Regions from separate parts of the Alloalcanivorax sp. C16-1 genome, predicted to be linked through region 1. Evidence: predicted binding sites of a transcription regulator. Region 1 holds the regulator's gene; each other region holds the start of a gene.

Evidence for each region. The regulator PhoB, encoded in region 1, activates phosphate uptake and scavenging genes when phosphate is short. The targets are predictions, from matches to a motif close to TGTCATANNNNTGTCANA.
Region 2: ACLD0W_RS15290 (choice-of-anchor I family protein) is a predicted target of PhoB. The motif match lies at 1,611-1,628, and genes of this name have one in related genera.
Region 3: ACLD0W_RS09675 (glycerophosphodiester phosphodiesterase) is a predicted target of PhoB. The motif match lies at 1,913-1,930, and genes of this name have one in related genera.

Annotation. Positions count from the first base shown of each region.
Region 1 is NZ_JBKFTK010000001.1:1,148,323-1,151,597, forward strand. Features, by position in the region: gene phoR (phosphate regulon sensor histidine kinase PhoR) at 1-625, opposite strand, end outside; gene phoB (phosphate regulon transcriptional regulator PhoB) at 838-1,542, opposite strand; gene ubiA (4-hydroxybenzoate octaprenyltransferase) at 1,626-2,507, opposite strand; gene ACLD0W_RS05465 (chorismate--pyruvate lyase family protein) at 2,511-3,029, opposite strand; gene rd (rubredoxin) at 3,257-3,275, shown strand, end outside.
Region 2 is NZ_JBKFTK010000004.1:322,873-326,147, forward strand. Features, by position in the region: gene ACLD0W_RS15280 (AMP-binding protein) at 1-1,306, shown strand, start outside; gene ACLD0W_RS15285 (hypothetical protein) at 1,322-1,480, opposite strand; gene ACLD0W_RS15290 (choice-of-anchor I family protein) at 1,682-3,275, shown strand, end outside.
Region 3 is NZ_JBKFTK010000002.1:536,299-539,573, forward strand. Features, by position in the region: gene ACLD0W_RS09670 (patatin-like phospholipase family protein) at 1-1,085, shown strand, start outside; gene ACLD0W_RS09675 (glycerophosphodiester phosphodiesterase) at 1,082-1,825, opposite strand; gene ACLD0W_RS09680 (sulfotransferase family protein) at 1,976-3,142, shown strand; gene ACLD0W_RS09685 (glycosyltransferase) at 3,192-3,275, shown strand, end outside.

The DNA of each region.
Region 1 (3,275 bases):
TGGCCACGAAGTCCTTGCGCATCTCTTCCAGGTGATGAAGCCGGGTCATATCCCGCGCCAGGATCAACTGATCCCCCTCGCCGAACTCGGTGATCCGGAACTGCAGAATGCGGCTGTCGTTGACCGGGGAAGGAATTTCCAGCGGCTCGTTGAAGCGCCCCTGGCTGAGGTAATCGGTAAAGCGCGGATGGCGCATCAGGTTGGTCAGCGGCTGGCCCAGATCCTTATCCGGCCGAAACCCCAGATGCCGCTCGGCGGCGTGGTTCCAATACTCCAGATGACCATGGCGGTCGATCATCACCACCACGTCCTCCAGGGCGTTCACCGACGCCTGGGCCCGCTGGATGATGCCCTGCAGGTTGTCCTGCGCCCGCCGCTCCTGGCGGAACAGATGCTCCAGCCGGGTATAGAACTCGCCCCACAGCCCCACGCTGTCCGGCGGATCGGTATGCTCCTCGCGCACCAGCCACACGTACAACGCGAACAACTGCCGCGTGCTCCACACAATGTACAACCCCAGCACCGCCACCAACGGCCACACACTGCGCCACAACACACACAACGCCACCCCGGCCGCCACCAGAATCAGAATCCGATTCACTTCCTTGGCCAGACTGGCCCGCATACCGGAGGGATGCTTCATGAAAAACGTCTCAAAATACCTAACCGCACACTAACCCCAAACCAGCAAGGCGTCACGGCGGTTAACGCGAAGCGGGAAGAGCAGGCCCGGTCCCGGACCGTAGCTGGCCAGGGATGGCCAGCTCGAGCCTACAAGGATGTACTCGCGGCGTGTCCGGGACCGGGCCTGCTCTTCCCGCGCCCCTCAATCTGGAGTTACGAAGCCTGGCTGGTCTTCACCGAGAACCGATAACCCGTCCCCCGCACCGTCTGAATAAACCCGTCAAACCCATGCGGCGCCAACGCCTTGCGCAACCGCCGGATATGCACATCGATGGTGCGATCCTCCACGTACACGTTCGCCCCCCACACCTGATCCAGCAACTGGGTCCGGGAATAGGCGCGCTCCTGATGGCTCATGAAGAACTCCAGCAGCCGGTACTCGGTGGGGCCCATGTCCACCGGATCGCCATGGGCGCTGATGCGATGGCTCACCGGATCCAGACACAGCCCCTCCACATCGATGGCCTTCTCCGCCGCCGCCGCCGAGGACCGGCGCAGCACCGCCTTGATCCGCGAAATCAGCTCGCGGGTGGAAAACGGCTTGGTGATGTAATCGTCGGCGCCCACGTCCAGGCCCTGGATCTTGTTGTCTTCCTCGCTCTTGGCCGTGAGCATGATGATCGGCACCTCGGCGGTGGCGTCCTCGCGCTTGAGGCGACGCGCCAGCTCGATACCGCTCACCGAGGGCAGCATCCAGTCCAGCAGGACCAGGTCGGGGCGTTCATCGACGATGCGTTCATGGGCGCGCTGGGCGTTCTCGGCCTCCAGCACATCGAAATCGGCCAATTCCAGGGCCACCGCCACCATTTCGCGGATGGCGGGTTCATCGTCGACGATCAGAATGCGGTTGCGGGACATATTGGCGTTCTCTGGGTTTTCCCGTTGAAGTGCCCCTATTAGATTGCCTTTTTATGACATCCTGATGACAAATTAGCACCTTTTCAGGCGCTGATCAGGTAATGAAAATAAAGGCCGGCGAACACACTGGCGCCGGCCCAGTGGTTGCTGAGAAACGCCTGAAAGCACGGCCCCGGCTGGCGGTAGCGGATGCGCCACTGCTGGTGCACGAATCCGGCCGCCATGCCGGCCAGGCCCAGGTACCAGGGCCCGCTCAGCCCCAGCCGCTGGCCCACCAGCCACAGCGCCACCAGGGTCAGCGCCTGCAGCACGCCCACCATCAGCCGGTCCAGGTCGCCGAACAGGATGGCGGTGCTCTTCACGCCGATCTTGAGGTCGTCCTCCCGGTCGCACATGGCGTACTCGGTGTCGTAGCCCACCGTCCACAGCAGGTTGGTGACGAACAGCAGCCAGGCGATCTCGGGCACGGCGCCGGTCTCCGCCGCGAACGCCATGGGAATCGCCCAGCTGAAGGCGGCGCCCAAAAACAGTTGTGGCAGATAGGTGAAGCGCTTGGTGAAGGGATAGAGCATGGCCAGGGCCAGGCCGCCGAACGACAGCAGCAGGGTGAAGCGGTTCAGGAACAGCACCAGCACGAAGGCCAGCAGGCCCAGGCCGCAGAACAGCAGCAGCGCCTGTTTGACGCTCAGTGCGCCGGTGGCCAGCGGCCGCTCCCGGGTGCGCGTCACGTGGCCGTCGAAGTCGCGGTCGGCGAAATCGTTGATCACGCAGCCGGCGGCGCGCATCACATAGACACCGAGCACGAAAATCACGATGTGCTTGAGGCTGGGGGTCCCGTCGCCGGCGATCCACAGGGCCCACAGCGTGGGCCACATCAGCAGCATGCTGCCGATCGGCCGGTCCAGCCGCATCAGCTGAATCCAGGGCCACAGCGAGGGCCAGCGGTGCTCCACGAAGGCGAGCATAGGTCAGTCCCTTATCAGTTCCCACAGCGCGGGCAGAAAGTGCTCGGCCACCAGCAGCGGCCGGCCACGCTTCACGAACCGGGATTGTCGCCCCCAACAGGGCCCCTGGCCAGTGGGGCTGAGGCCGAAGCGCACCCACACCTGATCGCGGTGCGCCAGGGGCCGGCGGTACAGCTCGCTGCCCAGGGAACGGCTGCCCATATGGCCCAGGCTGCGGTTGGCGTTGGCCAGGGTGGCCAGCGGCAGCACGCTGCGCGCTTCCACCACCGGCTGCTCGTGGACATACAGAGTCACTTCGCGGATCAGGGCGTACTGGCGACCGATGCGCCCCAGCTGGGCCTGCTCTTCCAGGGTCGGGCGTTCGATGGCGCCATCACGCGGGGCTACCCGGAATGGACCGTGGCGGCGCAGCCGGGCGGTCAGCGAACCGGGGTCCGCCAGCCAATCACGGATCAGGGGAGGCAGAACAAGGCGTTCCTGGGCGCGCCAGCGGGTATCGGCGCGCAGGGCGGTATCGGGCATGGTGTTCGCTCAATCGCGGCGGGCGCGGGGACTATGGCCCAGGATGACCGTTCGATCAAGGGTCGGCACGAACCCTGCTTACCCCCACGGGGCGGCGCGGCATGGCCGCCCGGCAAAGGTGCCATTATCCACTGTCATTGATTTTTACGGCGGCCGTGGCTACGTTAGCGGGCCCCTGGAACGGCCCGTCTACCCGGGCCCGGCTTCCGACGAAACGAGGTTTAAGCATGAAGAAATGGGAATGCG
Region 2 (3,275 bases), on a different contig from region 1:
GAGCAATGCGGAGACCAAGGCGCTGGTGGTGGCGCGGGATCTTTATCCGATCGTCGCCGAGGTGCGCGATCAGGTGCCGACCCTGGCCACGGTGGTGAGCACCGCCTACGGCGATTATCTGCCGGAACGGCCCACCTTGACCGTGCCCAAGGAGTTGCTGGGTGAGCCGTCCTCGGCGCCGGCGGACACCGACGATCTGCGATCCATCCTCACGCACACCGCGCCGTTGCAGCGGTTTGAGCCGGTGGATCTGTGGCACGGCGTGGGGTTGATGACCTTTACCTCCGGCACCACCGGCCGGCCCAAGGGCGCCATGCTCAGTTACGGATCCAGCCTGTTCAAGATGGCGGTGTCGTTCCGCGCCAACCGCATGGCCGAGGACACCGTGAGCCTGGGCATCGCGCCGCTGTGCCATATCGCCGGCATGAACTTCGGCGTCTATCAGCCGGTGTACGCCCGCCAGACCCTGGTGATCCTGGCGCGCTTCGATCCGGCCACCACCGTCGACGCCATCGAGCGGTATCGGGTGCGCAACTGGTACAGCATCGCGCCGATGCTGCGCGCGATTCTGGATTTCCCCGGGGTGGAAAAGCGTGACCTGACCTCGCTGACCAACAACCCCTGCACCAGCTTCGGCATTCCTCTTACCGAGAAACTGGCCGGGGAGTGGAAGGCGCTGACCGGCTGCCAGACCCACGAGGCGGCCTACGGGCTCAGCGAGACCCATACGTCCGACACCTTCATGCCCAAGGACCGCATCAAGTGGGGCAGCTGCGGGGTGCCCATGGCGGAGAATGAGATCCGCATTCTCGATACCGCCACCGGCGCGGAGTGCGCGCCCAACCAGAGCGGCGAGATCGTGGTGCGCAACAAGGCGGTGTTCAAGGGCTACTGGAAGCGCGACGAGGCCACCGCCGAAACCCTGCGCGACGGCGCCGTGTACACCGGCGACGTGGGCTATTTCGATGAAGAGGGCTATCTGTTCTTCACCGGCCGCATCAAGGAGATGATCAAGTGCTCCGGCTACAGCGTGTTCCCGGAGGACGTGGAAGCGCTGATGCTCGATCACCCGGCGATTTCCCAGTCCGCCGCCATCGGTATCCCCGACGATCAGCGCGGCGAAACGGTGAAGCTGTTCGTGGTGCTGAAGCCGGAGTACCAGGGCAAGGTCAGCGAGAGCGAGCTGATCGACTGGGCCAAGGAACATATGGCGGCGTACAAGTACCCGCGCCAGGTGGCCTTTATCGATAAGCTGCCGGCGACGCCGGCGGGTAAGGTATTGCGCCGGTTGTTGAAGGACGACTGAAGGTCGACCGCGGCGTCATCCGTTTTTCTCCACAGGCGGGGACGGTGCCTGGCCGTTTTTCTCCGCCTCTTTCTTTTTCTTGCCTTTGTCGTAATGCCACTTGATGGCGAAGAACATGCCCGTGCCGAACACGAGGAGCTTGAACGTAAGCAGGACGATCGGAACCCAATCCATTATTTCGACTCGTTGTGAGATCTCGGCACAAGTCTAATCCGGGCAAACCGCCCTCGACATTGGACACAACGTCCCAGGGCGCCGGAGAGACCCGGCCCGGCCGTCAGTCTTGCGCTCTTCTTCAAAAAAACGTCATCCCCTTGTCATGGATCTGCGGCCCACTACCCGGGTATCCGTGAACGAATAATGACGAGGTGTTTGATGAAACCCTGGCTTGCCTTTGGCGCCGGCACCCTGCTGGCCACCACCTTGCTGACCGGCTGCGGCGGCGACAGCGACAACGATAACGACGTCGCCCCGCCGGCGGCGGACCCCACGCCCTCCAGCGTTAAGCTGAATTTCCTGGGCCGCCACAGCTCCGGCCAGTTCGACGAGTCGGCGGCGGAAATCCCCGCCTACCACGCCGGCTCCCAGCGCCTGTTCGTGGTCAACGCCAACAAGGGCGCTCTGGACATCCTGAGCCTGGCGGACCCGGCCAACCCGACCCTGGAAGACACCCTGCTCACCGACGACATTTCCGCCGGTTCGGAAGTGAACAGCGTGGCCGTGCAGGGCGACCTGGTGGCCATCGCCGTGCAGGCCGGCACCAAAACCGACACCGGCTTCCTGGCCCTGTACAACGCCAACACCCTGGAGCGGATCAGCTTCGTGCCGGTGGGCGCCCTGCCGGACATGGTGGCGTTCACCCCGGACGGCCACTATGTGCTCACCGCCAACGAAGGCGAGCCCAACGACGACTACAGCGTGGACCCGGAAGGCTCGATCAGCGTCATCGATATCCGCGACCCGGCCGATCCGCAGGAAGCCCGCGCCACCTTCACCGCCTTCAACGGCCAGCAGGCGGACCTGCAAGCCGCCGGTGTGCGCATCTATGGCCCCAACGCCAATGTGGCCCGGGACCTGGAGCCGGAGTACATCGCCATCGCCGACGACAGCACCACCGCCTGGGTGACCCTGCAGGAGAACAATGCCCTGGCCAGGTTGGACATCGCCAGCGCCACGGTCACCGATATCCTGCCGCTGGGCGAAAAAGATCTGAGCCTGGACGGCAACGGCATCGACGCCAGCGACGAAGACGGCGAGATCAATATCCGCACCTTCGACGGCGTGGTCGGTCTGTACCTGCCGGACGCCATCCACGCCTACAGCGCCGGTGGCGGCACCTGGCTGGTCACCGCCAACGAAGGCGACGCCCGCGCCTGGGGCGAGGACAACGACGCCTACTGGGGCACCGAGGGCAGCGGCTGCGCCGGCGATCCCAGCCAGGGCTTCGTGGAGGAATTCCGCGTCAAGCATCTGGTCCACGCCAGCGGCTTCGACCGCCGCTGCGGCGACGACCTGCCGCCTCAGCTGCGCGGGCTGGCCGCCGGCGCCCTGCTGAATCCGGCCACCTTCAGCTACTGCGGCGCCACCGCCGGCGATCCCGGCGACTGCCGCGAGGACGACGTGCTGGGCCGCCTGAACGTGACCTGGACCGAAGGCTACCGCACCGACGACAACGGCGACCCGGTGCTGTTCACCGCCGCCGGCGTCGAGGACAACGTCAACGGCGACCGGCTGATGTACGACAAGCTGTACGCCTACGGCGGCCGTTCCTTCTCGATCTGGAGCGAGGACGGTGAGCTGGTGTTCGACTCCGGCGACGCCATCGAGCAGTTCCTGGCCAGCGACGAGTGCAAGCTGGGCACCCAGCGCAGCATTCCCTGCAAGGACTATTTCAACTCCGGCCACGATGAAGGCAACGCCTTCGACAGCCGCAGCGACGCCAAGGGCCCCGAGCCGGAGGGCCTGACCC
Region 3 (3,275 bases), on a different contig from region 1:
GCGCCGCCTATCAGGTGGGCGTGCTCAGCGCCATCGCCGACATGCTGCCGCCCACCGCCAGCAATCCCTTTCCGATCATCTGCGGTACTTCCGCCGGTGCCATCAACGCCGCCGGTCTGGCCGCCGGCGCCCACGACTACCGGCTGGCGGTGCGCGGCCTGGAGCAGGTGTGGGCCAACATGACCGCCGAGCAGGTCTACCGCACCGACATCGGCGCCTTCCTGCGCAGCCTGCTGCGCTGGATGTTCAGTTCCGCCGCCGCCGGCCGGGGCACCACCCGCAGCGCGCTGCTGGACAATACGCCGCTGAAACGGCTGCTGCGTCTGGTGATCAACTTCCAGCGCATCGGCCAGAGCATCGACCAGGGCCACCTGCGCGCGCTGTCGATCACCGCCTCCAGCTACGCCTCCGGGGAATCGGTGGCGTTCTTTCAGGGCGCCGACGATTTACAGGAATGGAACCGGGCCCGGCGGCTGGGCCGGCGCTCCACCATCGGCGTGCAGCATCTGCTGGCGTCGGCGGCGATTCCGCTGCTGTTTCCGGCGGAAAAAGTGGACGGCCGCTACTACGGTGACGGGGCGGTGCGCCAGCTGGCGCCGGTGAGTCCGGCGCTGCACCTGGGCGCCGACCGGCTGCTGGTGATCGGGGTGTCCGGCAATCCCACCGCCGAGCACCAGCGGCAGTTGAGCGGCTACCCGTCCCTGGCCCAGGTGCTCGGCCATGTACTCGACAGCGTGTTCGTGGACACCCTGGAAGGGGATGTGGAGCGGCTGGAGCGCATCAATCGCACGGTGCAGGCGCTCAGCCCGCGGGCCCGCAATCAGCACGAAATCCAGCTGCGTCAGGTGGAGGTGCTGAAGATCTACCCGTCCCAGCCGCTGGACGAGATCGCCGCCGAGCACAACAAGGAACTGCCGCGCACCTTGCGGTTCTTCCTGCGCGGCGCCGGCGCCACCCGCTCACCGGGGGCCTCGGCGCTCAGCTATCTGCTGTTCGAGCCCGGCTTCACCGGGCGGCTGATGTCGCTGGGGTACCAGGACGCCAAGGCCCGGGAAGAAGAGATCCGGGCGTTTTTGAAGGATTAACGCCGCTTTTTCCGAAAGTGCGCCATGAAGCTGGTGGGGAAGTCGGTGATGATGCCGTCCACCCCCAGCTTCGCCAGCCGCTGGGCCTCGGCCAGATCGTTCACCGTCCAGGTGGAGACCTTCAGGCCGCGCCGTCGGGCGCGGCGCATCAGCCCCTCGTTGACCAGGGTGTGCTTGGGCATCAGCCAGGTGCAGCCGAGTGCCGCCGCCCGGCGGGTGGGCTGCTGGTAGCGGTACTCCGCCACATAGCCGCGCTCGATGCGCGGCGTCATGCCGCGCAGCATGCGCAGAAAGCCGGCATGGCTGGAGGTCACCACGACCCGCTCGTGCAGGCCCTGCTCGTCGATCAGCCCGACCAGCTGATGGGCCAGCCGATGCAGCAGGGGCGAGTCGGCGCCCTTGACCTCGAACTGGAACCGCATGGCCGGCCCGCACAGGGTCACCACCTCGCGAAGGGACGGGATGCACACCGGGCTGTGCCAGCCCGGTGTGTTCTGGCGCGCGTCCAGCACGCCCAACTGCGCCAGGGTGTAATGATGGGCCTTGCCGCGTTCGCCGGTGGTGCGGGTGACGTTACGGTCGTGCACCACGATCAGGTGGCCGTCCCGGGACAGGCGCACGTCCAGTTCCACTTCCGTGACGCCGGCATCCAGCGCCACCTGAAAGCCCGCCAGGGTATTTTCCGGGGCCTCGCCGCGGGCGCCGCGATGGCCGACGATGGTGGGGGTCGTCGTACTCATGGTTCTCGTATCGTTGCCGGCCGGACCGCCGGGTCGCCGCGCATTGTGCCGGGGTGGCCGGGATGGCATCAATAGGCAGGGCGCCATTGTCATGGAAGCGTCACCTGACGCCTGCTAGGGTTGGCGCTTCGCGATCGGACGGAGACCTGAATGGGGTCCCTGCTCAAGAGTTACGCGGTGCTGTTCCTGCGCTCCTGGAACCCGGATTACGACGGCACCGTGACCGGCGTATCGCCGCGCCGCTGGCTGGTGATGGCCGCCTTCTGGCCGCTGTTCCTGCTGCTGCAGTTGATCAACGGCGCCTTCCTGCTGCTCGATCACCTGCTGTTTCCAGACTTTCGCCGCGTGGCGGTGCGCGCGCCGGTGTTCGTGGTGGGCGTGCCGCGCAGCGGTACCACCTTCCTGCATCGCCTGCTGGCCGGCGACCGGGAACGGTTCACCACCACCGCCCTGTGGGAGCTGATCTTCGCCCCTTCGATCTGCCAGCGGCGCCTGTGGCGCGGCCTGGGGCGGCTGGACGGGCTGTGCGGCCGGCCCCTGGGGCGCCTGCTGCATGCCCTGGAGCGGCGCGCCCTGGGCGGGCTGGACGACGTGCACCAGACCGGCCTGCGCGACCCGGAGGAAGATTATCTGGCGCTGCTGCCGGTGCTGGGCTGCTTTCTGCTGGTGCTGGCGGTACCCGATCCGCGCCTGTGGCGGCTCACCTTTGCCGACCGGGACCTGCCGGAGACGGACAAACGCCGCCTGATGGCCGCCTACCGGCGCTTCGTGCAGCGCCATCTCTACGTGCACGGCGACCGTCTGACTTTCCTTTCCAAGAACCCCTCGTTCACGCCGCTGATGGCCACTTTGGCGGCGGAATTTCCCGACGCCCGCTTTATCGGCTGCCTGCGCAACCCCACCGAGGCGGTACCCTCGCAGATCAATTCCATCGTCATCGGCGCGCGGATTTTCGACGGCCGCGACACCGCCGACTACTGGCGCGAGGGCTTCCTCGGCATGCTTGATTACTACTACCGGCACCTGCTGGAGCAACTGGACCGGCTGCCGCCGTCCCGCCGCGCCCTGTCGCGGATGGAGCAGCTGGCGGCGCGGCCGCTGGCCACCGTGGAGGGTTTCTACGCGGACTTCGGGCTGACCCTGTCGCCGGCCTACCGGGCCTGGCTGAGCGTCCAGGACGAAAAGGCCCGTGGCTACCGCAGCGGCCACCACTATTCGCTGGAGAACCTCGGGGTGGCGCCGGAACGGCTGATCGACACCTTCGGCTGGGTCTATGAAAAATTCGCTTACCCTTTGCCCGCCACTGAACGCCGGTGAGGTTTCTCTTGTCACAAATCAGACATAAGTGGTACTCATACTGCCTGCTATGAATACAAACGAGCTGCGCGTACTTTTTGTCGTGGACGCCATGAAGGGCCGCAACGGGGTGGGCGCCTACTTTCAGGATCTG